DNA from 3 places in the Bacillus pacificus genome. Region 1 is predicted to be linked to each of the others. Evidence: riboswitches for the same ligand, from Rfam matches in the RefSeq annotation. Region 1 holds a riboswitch; each other region holds the start of a gene.

What was found. A riboswitch is a leader RNA that binds a small molecule or an ion and turns the genes downstream of it on or off. The one in region 1 is predicted to bind lysine.
Region 2: it holds a riboswitch for lysine, as region 1 does, so the genes downstream of both, LMD38_RS21750 (amino acid permease) here and LMD38_RS17580 (aspartate kinase) in region 1, are expected to answer to the same signal.
Region 3: it holds a riboswitch for lysine, as region 1 does, so the genes downstream of both, LMD38_RS11630 (amino acid permease) here and LMD38_RS17580 (aspartate kinase) in region 1, are expected to answer to the same signal.

Annotation. Positions count from the first base shown of each region.
Region 1 covers NZ_CP086328.1:3,380,207-3,384,566, reverse strand. The annotation lists gene LMD38_RS17590 (helix-turn-helix domain-containing protein) at 1-5, shown strand, start outside; gene LMD38_RS17585 (VOC family protein) at 238-693, opposite strand; gene LMD38_RS17580 (aspartate kinase) at 1,047-2,276, opposite strand; lysine riboswitch at 2,476-2,662, opposite strand; gene LMD38_RS17575 (DoxX-like family protein) at 2,853-3,761, shown strand; gene LMD38_RS17570 (DUF4166 domain-containing protein) at 3,765-4,360, shown strand, end outside.
Region 2 covers NZ_CP086328.1:4,210,157-4,214,516, forward strand. The annotation lists gene gapN (NADP-dependent glyceraldehyde-3-phosphate dehydrogenase) at 1-930, shown strand, start outside; gene racE (glutamate racemase) at 982-1,809, opposite strand; lysine riboswitch at 2,010-2,193, shown strand; gene LMD38_RS21750 (amino acid permease) at 2,341-3,765, shown strand; gene LMD38_RS21755 (ABC transporter permease) at 3,826-4,360, shown strand, end outside.
Region 3 covers NZ_CP086328.1:2,233,977-2,238,336, reverse strand. The annotation lists gene LMD38_RS11640 (sulfite exporter TauE/SafE family protein) at 1-568, shown strand, start outside; gene LMD38_RS11635 (GNAT family N-acetyltransferase) at 608-1,057, opposite strand; lysine riboswitch at 1,379-1,571, shown strand; gene LMD38_RS11630 (amino acid permease) at 1,684-3,150, shown strand; gene LMD38_RS11625 (iron-sulfur cluster biosynthesis family protein) at 3,405-3,710, shown strand; gene LMD38_RS11620 (MerR family transcriptional regulator) at 3,944-4,360, opposite strand, start outside.

The DNA of each region.
Region 1 (4,360 bases):
GATAAGTTATAAAATGAGAAGAGTCAGTTATATTTCCTTGGAAAAGGTAAAGCGAATAATTAAATTATTTCATAATGATTTTTTGGATGTTAGTGATATGTTAAAGAACTGTTTGGATAGAGTCTTGAAATCTATGTGTAAAATGAAAATATATTTTTAAAAACTCAAACAAGCATAACCACGTTCTGGAGTGAGGACGTGGTTAAAAATATAGTAGTTTCCTTTATAATACATCACTTACTTGTTACCGAGTTCTTCCGCTAAACCGATTAAAATCCCTTCGGTTCCACGAATGTAGCAGAGACGGTAAGAGTTCTCGTATTGAACTACTTCACCAACGAGTTGAGCACCATGCTTAGTAGTAAGCCTAGATACCATTTCATCAATGTCTTCAACGGTGAACATGACGCGCAAATAACCGAGGGCATTGACAGGAGCTGTCCGGTGATCTCCTATAGCGGGCGGGGTAAGAAATCGCGAAAGTTCAATTCGGCTATGGCCATCTGGAGTCACCATCATAGCAATCTCTACGCACTGCGAACCGAGTCCGGTTACGCGACCAGCCCATTCCCCCTCTACAGTGGCGCGCCCTTCGAGTTTTAACCCAATCTCCTCGAAGAAAGAGATTGCATGATCAAGGGATTCTACAACGATGCTAACATTGTCCATTCTGAGTAATTTATTTTTTGACATTGTCTTTATCTCCTTATATGTAAAAGTGTATTATCTAATCATCATCTTCATTATACTATTAAAAAGTTACAAATTCCTTTCAAACAAAAACACCTTGTCACAGTTTAGGGAAATGTGACAAGGTGTTTTTAAGTATGTCATATAGTATCTTGTTAACAAACAATACCGAGACTTCCTTGCAAAAATATTTCTATCCTGTACGGCATTAAATGATCCGATTGTTGTATAGAATTAATTGTATTTTTTTAATGACACATAAATTTCTTGTCACTCTATATAATGCAAACAGCTTTCTATTTTTAATAGGAAGGAAATAGATTCATATAATTTGTTTTAAGTAGTACCGCTGGAAATTAACTCATTTGTACTAAAGGCACAATTTTCGCCATAAATGATTGATGCAGTGCCTCAACACCTGTCACTAAATGAAGGCGGTCAATAACGACAGACACTTTAATTTCTGATGTACTTACCATTTTAATATGAATATCTTCTTCTTTTAAAGTAGTGAACATATTCGCAGCAACACCTGGATTAGAGACCATACCAGATCCTACAATTGATACTTTTGCTAAATGATTTTCATATTCTACTGCTTCATAGTGAAGTGCCTCTTGATTTTGTTCCAATACTTCTAATGTTTCTCTTAAATCATTAGAATGGATGGAGAAGGAGAGATGAACAGTTCCTTCATTAGTAATACTTTGAATGATGATATCTACATTAATATGTGCCGCTGCTAATGTAGAGAAAACAGTTGAAAGTGAACCTTGTTCTAATCCTTTCACTGTGATGCGTGTAATATTATCTTCAAATGCAATACCTTTAACGATTGATTGTTGTTCCATGTTACATTCTCCTTTTACAATTGTTCCGTTTTCTTGTTCCATACTTGAGCGAACTTCTAAAATGACATTATGATTTTTAGCAAACTCAACAGCACGCGGGTGTAATACACCAGCACCGAGGTTTGCAAGTTCTAACATTTCGTCATAAGAAATTTCATCTAATTTATAAGCATCTTTTACAACTCGTGGATCCGTCGTATATACGCCAGTCACATCTGTGTAAATATCACATTTTTTTGCGTTTAGTGCAGCAGCTAATGCGACAGCAGTTGTATCAGAACCACCTCGTCCAAGCGTTGTAATTTCAAGATCTTCACTGACTCCTTGGAAACCAGCTACAATAACAATCGTGCCTTTAGTAAGATAAGACTGAATTCGATCCGTATTAATTTCAGTAATCCGTGCACTACTATGTACAGATTCTGTCGTAATACCAGCTTGCCATCCTGTTAATGAAATCGCGTTATACCCTTTTGCTTGCAGTGCCATCGTTAATAATGAAATAGTTACTTGCTCTCCTGTCGATAGAAGCATATCCATTTCACGTTTACTTGGATTTTCTGTAATTGCGTTAGCAAGTGCTACAAGTTCATCAGTACTTTTTCCCATTGCTGAAACGACAGAGACGATACTATGTCCTCGCTCATATTCTTCAATAATTAAATTTGCTACATGTTGAATACGCTCAACACTTCCGACAGAAGTGCCACCAAATTTTTGTACAATCGTTTCCATTACGAATTCCTTCTTTCATCCATTTTTAAGAATAGATTAGGACATATATAAATCCCAATATTCCTGTAGTTACCAGAGAAAAACAAAAAACACCATCTCAAATAAGTGAGGATGGTGCTGTTACAGGAAAAGGGAAACAGAAAACGGAGCTAATAAAAAAACCGCCAAAAAAGGAATACCATGAAAATGATATCTCTTTTTTGTAGATAGCTCTTCATACATACGCGTCTGTACATATGACAGTTCTGTTTCTATTCGAAAACAGCCCCAATCGATACATACAGAGAAATATATCGATTTCGGCAATACTTCCTTTCATCTAATTTCATAGACCTCTCTGTGTCTCCATTAGAATACTCATAAGTATCGCAACCTCTATCTCACGTTTTAGGCGAGAGTGTTTGATTTATGAAGTTGTTGGTAACATTTGTTTTATAATAATTTAAATTTTTTGAGGAATCAAGTGTTTTATATATATTTTAAAAATTCTATTTTTTACAAGGGAGTTTGTGAAAAATGTAGCAAAATAAATGTATTACATGTACATTAAAATTATAGTTCATTGGAGGTGGAAGAATGAAGAGGAAAAAGCCTATTTATGTTTCAGCAGAAATGAACACAACGATGGAGAAATTATGGGAATATACGCAAGAACCACATATACATACAGAATGGGATGCCCGCTTTACTGAAATTTCATATTTAGAGAAAAAAGAAGGAGAACCACAGAAATTTCTATATAAAACAAAAATCGGATTTGGACTTGAAATAGCTGGGGAAGGGGAATCGATAGGTGAAATAAGAAAAGAAACGGGTGAAAGAATTTCTTCTTTAAAGTTTTGGACGGATAATACATTATCTCTTATTCAAATAGGGCGTGGTTATTGGAAGTATACACCGTGTAAAGAACACATTCATTTTGAGACACAATATGATTATGATACGAGGTTTGGTCGTATAGGGAATGTAATAGATTTCTATATGTTTCGGCCGTTATTAGGCTGGGCGACTGCTTGGAGTTTTGATGTTTTAAAATTATGGTTAGAAAAGGGACTTCATCCTAGATTGCTCATTAGAAGAACAGTGACGTATTGGCTCGTATGTTTTTTATTTGCTTTCGTATGGATGTATCAAGGAATAGTACCGAAACTAGTGTTTACTCATTCAGAAGAAGTAAAAATGCTATCGGTGATGGTTGGTTCAACTGAACATAGTGTTTTTATACTTAAAATAATTGGATTACTAGAAATTATTTTTGGTGTCCTATGGCTGTTACCATTTCCAAAACGAAAAGTATTTGTCGTACATATTTTTATGTTAATAGCCTTAACGATAGCAGCAGGATTTACGAATATCGTAAGCTTTACAGAACCGTTTAATCCAATTACGTTAAATCTACTTCTAATTGGATTATCGATTGTCGGTTATATAAATAGTACGAATTTGCCAAGTGCAAAAAATTGCAAGAGGAAGAGAAAGGGGTAATGTATGGCTAATATGTATGAAAGGTTATTAGGGGATTCTTATAAAAAACTTCATCCGAAATTACAGAAACGTTATGAGATTACAGAAGAAAATAGCTTTATTGGAGAAGGGAAGATGGATGAAATTTACGGTGGTTCTTTTTTCGTAAAATTCATATTAAAAATTGCATCGAAGTTTCGAATGTTTTTCTCTGAGAGAGGTAAGGGAGTGCCATTTACAATACATAATACCGCTGAGCGTGATGAACATGGACATGAACTTGTGCGGTGGAATCGTACTTTTTATTTTCATAATAAGAAAAGGTATTTTAATGCGGTAATGAAACTTGATGCAAATGAAATTGTAGATTATTTTGGTGAACCACATTTACTCGTCTCTACATTGAATTTTCATATTGATGAGTTAGGGGCAATGCATATTTCTTCAAAGAAACAATGGTTTTACATGTTTGGAAGAAAAGTTCCACTACCTAGATTCTTATACGGTGAGGCCGACATTGTAGAAAGTTATGATGAAACACAACAATGCTTTCGAATTCATGTTCAAGTACGCAATCCGTTAATTGGTTCATTATTTTCATATAAGGGAACGTTTGTGGA
Region 2 (4,360 bases), 830 kb from region 1:
GCATTAATTATGGGTAACGCTGTTATTTTCAAACCGGCAACTCAAGGTGCAATTAGTGGTATTAAAATGGTGGAAGCACTTCATAAAGCTGGTCTTCCAAAAGGTCTTGTGAACGTAGCGACAGGACGCGGTTCTGTAATTGGTGACTACTTAGTAGAACACGAAGGCATCAATATGGTATCGTTCACAGGTGGTACAAACACAGGTAAACATTTAGCGAAAAAAGCTGCAATGATTCCACTTGTATTAGAACTTGGTGGTAAAGACCCTGGTATCGTTCGTGAAGATGCTGACTTACAAGATGCTGCAAACCATATCGTAAGCGGTGCATTCTCTTACTCTGGTCAACGTTGTACAGCTATTAAGCGTGTACTTGTACACGAAAACGTAGCGGACGAGCTTGTTAGCTTATTACAAGAGCAAGTAGCTAAACTATCAGTTGGATCTCCAGAACAAGACAGCACAATCGTTCCATTAATCGACGATAAGTCTGCTGACTTCGTTCAAGGTTTAGTTGACGACGCTGTAGAAAAGGGTGCAACGATCGTTATCGGTAACAAACGTGAGCGTAACTTAATTTACCCAACATTAATCGACCACGTAACAGAAGACATGAAAGTTGCTTGGGAAGAGCCATTCGGCCCAATCCTTCCAATCATCCGTGTTTCTTCAGATGAACAAGCAATTGAAATTGCTAACAAATCAGAGTTCGGTCTGCAAGCAAGTGTCTTCACTAAAGACATTAACAAAGCATTTGCAATTGCTAACAAAATCGAAACTGGTTCTGTTCAAATTAACGGACGCACAGAGCGCGGCCCTGACCACTTCCCATTCATCGGTGTAAAAGGTTCAGGTATGGGCGCACAAGGTATTCGTAAGAGCCTTGAGTCTATGACACGTGAAAAAGTAACTGTATTAAACTTAGTTTAATCTTATATGTAGAAGCTGATCTTAAATTAGATCAGCTTCTTTTTATACAGTTTAGTTCACGAGTTGTTTTTCCATAGGTAAATTCACACATTTTACAGAAATTTGATATCCTAGCCATCTCTCCGCAATATGTTCAAATGATGAAACAGAGCCTGTTGTAAAAAATCGATGCTCCGGATTCAAATTGTCAGACAGAATTCCTTTGTGCTGCAAAATTGTGCTTAACTCTATTGCTGTTTCTTCTGCAGAACTAATAATCGTTACATTCTCTCCTAGTTCCTTTTTAATATAGGACTCTAAAAGTGGATAATGCGTACATCCGAGAATTAGCGTATCTATATCTTCTTTCGTTAATGGCAGTAAAGCTTGTTTCACTTGCTCGGTTACATATGCTGTATCTTCTAATTGATTTTCTACAACTGTAGCTAAAGTCGGGCACGCATGACTATGCACTTTCAAATATGTATCAAGCTCATGCAATGCTTTTTCGTACATATTAGATTTTATCGTACCTACAGTTCCAATTACCCCGATTTTCCCTTTCTTCGTCACTTTAATTGCCGCTCTTGCTCCTGGATGTATAACGCCAATAACTGGAATAGAAAGTGCTTCTTGTAGCGCAGTCAATGCAGCAGCTGCAGCAGTATTACATGCTACAACTAGAGCTTTTAACGGAAACTGTTTGAGGAACTCAACCATTTCAAATACGAAAGATTGTACCTCTTCTACACTTCTTGGCCCATACGGACAACGCTCATTATCACCAATATAATAAATGCTCTCTTTAGGCAATTGTCTTATAATTTCGCTCGCAACTGTTAATCCCCCAACTCCCGAATCTAACACACCTATTACTGAATGTTTATGACATACAGACATATACTTCATCCCCTTTTCAATCATCTAGCGCCAATAACATTTATTATATTATGAAAATTCAATATCGCATAATAATCCCTCTTACTTTTAATAACAAACTCTTCTCTATAATCTGATTATTACTATATCCATTGACGTATAAAAATTCATTTGTTACTCTTAAATACGTTAAATTAATATTTAAATCCTCATTCGTATCTCGGTGAGGTAGAGGTTGCAGTCATTAAGAGTATCATTTCAGGAGATGTAGTGGCATTGATGAACGAATGAGAAAGGAATGATTGCCGAAGTAAGCCCGTGTCCACCATGCACGCTTGCTGGGTCTGCTATTTAATAAGTGCAGAACTGTCACAAACGTTTCGTTTGTGGAGAGCTATCGAGAGGTATGTCGTGGGTTTCTTATAAGATAGAAAGCATGTAACGGCAAATTACGTGCTTTTTTTGTTTTGTTTGGGACTTCTCTTCCTGACTCAGGAAGACATACATATCTCCTCGCTTGACTTGGTTATACTAACTTTGGAGGTATTTTCTATGCAACAAAAAAAATGGGGCTTTTGGGTACTAACAGCTTTCGTTGTCGGTAACATGGTTGGCGCTGGTATTTTCATGGTGCCAAGTACGTTGGCACAAACAGCAAGCCCTCTCGGTGTCACTTTAGCTTGGTTAACAACAGGGTTTGGTGTTTTAATGCTAGCTCTTGTTTTCGGTAATTTAGCAATTCGTCGTCCTGATTTAACGACAGGACCACAAAGTCATGCATATGCTTTATTCTCAACACCAAAAAAGAAAAAAATGGCTGGTTTCAGTATGGTATGGGGATATTGGGTTGCAAACTGGGCAAGTAACGTTGCCATCATTACATCATTTGCGGGATATTTATCTCTCTTCTTCCCGATTATGAAAGATACACGACTACTATTTTCAATCGGTTCTTTTAATGTAGAAGTCGGAAAACTAATTACATTTACGATTTGTTCCATCTTACTTTGGGGAACTCATATTATATTAACAAACGGTGTAAGCGGAGCTGGAAAGCTAAACTTCTTAGCAACAACAACGAAAGTAACTGGATTCCTATTATTCATCGTCGTTACGTTATTTGCATTCGAAGCTTCTAAGTTTGGACAATGGTACACACCGATGATCGATAAATCAGGTGTATCACATGGCCTTCTTTCACAAGTAAACTTAGCTGCTCTTACGACGCTTTGGGCATTTATCGGAATTGAATCAGCGGTTCTTTTATCAAACCGTGCCGTTTCTCCAAAAACGGTAAAACGCGCAACAGTTGCGGGATTACTTATTACAGTTGCGATTTACTTAGGAATTACAATTTTAACAATGGGTGTACTTCACATTGATAAATTACAAACTTCTGAACGTCCTTTAGCAGACGCACTAAACGCTGCAATGGGTCATGGCGGAGGGAAACTGATGGCATTACTTGCTCTTACTTCCCTATTCGGTTCCATCTTAGGCTGGATTTTATTAAGCTCAGAAGTACCGTATCAAGCAGCAAAAGAAGGTTTCTTCCCTTCCTTCTTCACAAAAACAAACAAAAAAGGAAGTCCAATTTATTCATTACGATTAACAAACATTATGTCGCAAGTGTTCTTATTCTCAACATTATCAGGAACAATTGCGGAAGCTTATACATTCGTTATTACCGTATCAACACTGGCCTACCTCATTCCATATCTCGTTTCACCAATCTTCCAGTTAAAACTAGTCGCAACTGGTGAAACGTATAAAAATGAAACGCGGGCAAGAATTACAGATGGCATAGTCGCAGTGATTGCACTTTGCTACGCACTATGGGTTATTAAAACCGGTGCAGCCGATATAAAAACATTCCTTCTCGGAATTGGTTTATTCGTAATCGGTTTTGCCTTCTATCCATTAATGAATCGTGATCAGAAAAAAAATAACGAAAAGAAAAACGGGCAAGTTGCATAACGCAATTTGCTCGTTTTTTCTTTTGTAAAACATATATAATAGAACAAAGAGGTGAAAAACATGTCAATTGAATCACTATGGAGCAGCCGCTTCCAACAACATATGCAAAATATCATTACATACTTTGCACGTATGATTAACGGTTTACTATATAGCTTTATCTTTATTTCATGCGTTGGTGCATACTACTATGCTCAGTTTCTAAAAGCATCTCCTTCTAAAGGAATATCTTTACTACTCATCACGATTGTACTTACATTCATTATAACGAGATGCCCGATCCGTACATTTATTCAAAAACCTGATGCTGTCTATTTACTAGCACTAGAAGAGAAATTAACATCTTATTTCAAAAAATCTCTTCTATATAATTACATCATTCAGCTTTTCCCATTATTATTTACATTCCTTATTCTCGTTCCACTTGCACTGCAATCATTACAAGTAACTGTACCTTTCTTATGTACAATCTTTATCGTTTTAATGATTACGAAAGCTTGGAACATGTACATACATTGGATGTGGCGTGATAGTCATGAAAACGGCATATGGTTCATTATTCGTATTACTTGTAACGCACTCATCATTTACATGC
Region 3 (4,360 bases), 1.1 Mb from region 1:
TTATATTTTATTACGATTCATTATTCAAAAACAAGTTATTACTTCAAATAAACGTATGTCGGCTAAACAACTTGTTCCACTTGGCTTATTTGCTGGATTCGTTGATTCAACTGGTGGTGGTGGCTGGGGGCCGATTACGACACCTGTACTTTTAGCAAGAGGAAATGAAGCTAGAAAAGTTATCGGATCTGTAGATACGAGTGAGTTTCCTGTCTCACTCGCTGCAACAATTGGTTTCTTCATCTCACTCGGCTGGGAACAAGTAAGTTGGGTTTGGGTATTTTCGTTAATGCTTGGCGGTATTGTCGCAGCTCCAATCGCTGCATGGTTAGTGCGCATCGTTCCTTCTCATTTACTTGGCGTATTAGTTGGTGGCCTTATTATCTTTACAAACATTCGTACACTACTTACTACATTTAAAGTGGATCCAACTATTATTTCACTTTCTTACGTGGCAATTGGTCTTGTCGTTATTATTTCTATTTTCATTGCTGTTCGCAATCATTCCAATCGTTCTAACACACCGACAACTGGATATCCGAATGATCAAAAACAAATGCTTCCATAACAATAAAAATACCGCCCGATATACTTCGAGCGGTATTTTTTATTTTTCTATTTTCCAATTCATCATTGTTTCTGTAGTACCTATTCTCTTCATATGTAATTTCTCTAATACACGAATGGAGCTTTCGTTTTCCAGAAGTGTCTCCGCAATAATCATTTCTACCTCTCCAGTTTGAAAAGCCCAATTTATTAGTTCTCTTACAGCTTCTGTCGCATACCCTTTATTCCAATATTTCTCAATAAAACCGTAACCAACTTCTACTGTATGTTCCTCATTTGGTTTCCCTTTAAACCCTATATCGCCTAGAACGATGTCATCTTCTTTTCGAATGACATACCAGGCGCCCCAAGGTAATAAATCCTTATCCTGTTTTACACTTTCTACATGCCCTACAATATGCGGACCACTATTATATCCTTGCTCGTTAGCAACGTGTATACTCTCCTCTGTACAAGGCACTATATAGAGCCTTTCTGTTTCTAATTTCATTTTGATTTCCCCTTTTCACTTAAACGTTACTCTAATTATAACAAAAAATATGACTTTATTATAAATGTCGAATTATATTTTCTGAATTTTCTTTTAATTTTTGAAGGGTTTTTCAATATTTTTTGCGAAACATTTGTATAACAATTTTTTCTTTGCTTATTGTTACATAATAGTAGGTTCGGGTGGAGTTTTGCAAGCGTTTCCTATACAATAACCGATATTTTTTGACTTTTCCTAACAAAATATCTTGCAATATATTCAGAAACTCATTACAATTGCCATATATTAAAAATCTTAGCAATATATAAATCCTCATCAATCCGATGAGGTAGAGGTTGCGACTTTTAATAGTAAAACGGACGAGACACAGAGAATGTCTTAGACTCCGTTTGAAAGGAAAAGTTGCCGAAGTTTATATTTCTTCTCTGGAAATATGAGCTGGGGCTGTCTCCGAAAGGAACAGAACTGTCACGTTTACAAAATTACCGTGTAAACGTGGGGTGCTATCTTAACGGAAGGGTATGATGGGGTGGTTATTTGTGAAACGTTCCGCCAAATTCCTTTGGCGGTTTTTTGTATTTTTCTTCCCCGCTCCTTCCTATCTTACAAGAAAAGGAGTGTTGAACATGAATAGCGCAACGAATCAAGCTACCTCTAAAACAGAAACTACAAAAGGAAAAGGTGAATTAAGACGCGGTCTAAAATCAAGGCACCTTACGATGATTTCTCTCGGCGGTACAATTGGTACCGGACTATTTCTTGCCAGCGGTGGTGTCATCCATTCAGCTGGGCCTGGTGGCGCATTAATTGCATACGCCGCAATTGGAATTATGGTTTACTTTTTAATGACAAGCTTAGCTGAACTAGCAGCTTACATGCCTGTTACTGGATCTTTTAGCACGTACGCAACAAAATTTGTTGATCCATCACTTGGCTTTGCACTTGGATGGAACTATTGGTATAACTGGGCAATTACTATCGCTGCTGAACTAGCGGCTGTAACATTAATTATGAAATTTTGGTTCCCAAATACCCCTTCTCTTATTTGGAGCGGATTATGTTTAGCTATTATTTTCCTTTTAAACTACTTATCTGTTAAAGGATTTGGTGAATCTGAATATTGGTTCGCACTTATTAAAGTCGTTACTATTATTATCTTTTTAATTGTCGGTTTCATGATGATTTTCGGAATTATGGGCGGCGAAACTGTTGGCTTCAAAAACTTCACTGTTGCAGATGCACCATTTAACGGTGGTATCATGGCAATTATTGGTGTATTTATGGCAGCTGGTTTCTCATTCCAAGGAACAGAATTATTAGGTGTAGCTGCTGGTGAAACTTCTGATCCAGAACGCAATATTCCGAAAGCAATTCGTTCGATCTTTTGGCGTATTCTCTTATTCTATATCCTTGCGATTCTCGTTATCGGTTTATTAATTCCTTATACAACTGAAAGCCTTGCTGCAAGTGATGTAACAGTAAGTCCATTTACACTTATTTTTGAAAAAGCGGGCGTTGCCTTCGCTGCTTCTGTTATGAATGCTGTTATTTTAACAGCAGTACTATCTGCTGGTAACTCTGGTATGTATGCATCAACTCGTATGCTTTGGGATTTAGCTCGCCAAGGGAAAGCACCAAAGTTTCTTAGTAAATTAGATAGCCGCGGCGTACCTGTTAACGCATTAATCGTAACAACAATTGTCGGTAGTATCGCTTTCATTGCTTCTTTATTCGGTGATGGTGTTGTATACATTTGGTTATTAAACGCATCTGGAATGTCTGGCTTTATCGCATGGGTCGGCATTGCAATTAGTCATTACCGTTTCCGTAAAGCATATATCGCACAAGGAAAAGATTTAAAAGACTTACCTTATAGAGCAAAATGGTTCCCATTCGGTCCACTCTTCGCATTTACGCTTTGTATTATCGTAATTTTAGGACAAAACTACGGCGCATTTATGGGCGAATCAATCGATTGGAACGGCGTACTCGTTTCTTACATCGGTTTACCACTCTTCTTAGTACTATGGTTAGGATATAAATTTACGAAAAAAACGAAAGTGATTCCGCTTGATAAATGTGAACTGAAATAAAGTGAAACTTTAATCCGTGGGGGTTTTCTTCATCCCCCACGGATTATTAGTTGAACCAATCGGACTTTTATGGGCAGTTGATCCCCCACCTAATTTCTTTTCTTTCGCTGCATTTTGAGGTGGGGGTCTTACTGCCCATTAAAGTCGGATAAAGTGAAACGAGCAAACAAATTTGTTTGCTCGTTTTTTATTTACTTCCCTATTTCTTCTGTTTTTGCAATAATAAAGGAAATATAAATAAAGGTTGGGATATCATGAACATTCGCATTACTGATGAAGCAAAAGCAGCTATACATAGATTAGAACGGGAAGACAAAAAGATCATTCGCATTAGAGGGACAATGACAAACTCTTGTAGTATATTCGTTGATGTCGATTTAATTTGGGATACATATGTTGCAGATGATGTTGTATATGAAGATGCTGACTTTATTGTACAAATGGATTCATTCACGAAAGACTACACTGGTGATACGGTGAAGCTTGATTATAAAACAACAGGTTTTAGTATTACGACTCCGAGTGAGACGTTAGTTTATGGGTTGTCGATTAAAAAATAAAGATTGTTTTTATTTGACCGCCGGGGTAAAAAAACGAGTTGAGAACGGTAATAAAAAATGATACTTTACCAAAGGATTTTTGTTTTTGAGTATTTTAAACAAAACCGCTTATGCTTCAAAAATGAAGTATAAGCGGTTCTTTCTTTTGAATGAACCAATAATAAACGCAATTCTACCCTTATTCAATGAAAGGTCTACAGCATTATTTCGATGAAGCTAAACATTCATAAAATCTATCCCTCTTCCATTTCTACTTGCTTCATATAATATTCCATCGCTTCATTAAGCCATTTTTGTTCATCTTCTGCGAAAGGCGAAGGTATCATATTTTCAAGTTCTTGCATATCCAGTTCTCCCACACTAGTATTAGCTAACTTTTGTATCAAATCTTCACTAAGAAATGAAAAAGACTCTTCTATATATTCCTTTACCATCTCTTGTACTTTCAAGTCCTCGACTGGTTTACCATATAATTGTTTAACCTTTTTAGACAATTGAATAAACGTTTTATCCAAAGCAATTTTATCTTCTTCTCGTTTCTTTGATAATTCTTCCACGATATCCGTTAACTCATGACGTTCCATCCATTCTTTATGTGTATGTTCTGTATTCATACCGTAAATAAGACTAAATAATACCCTACTATCTAC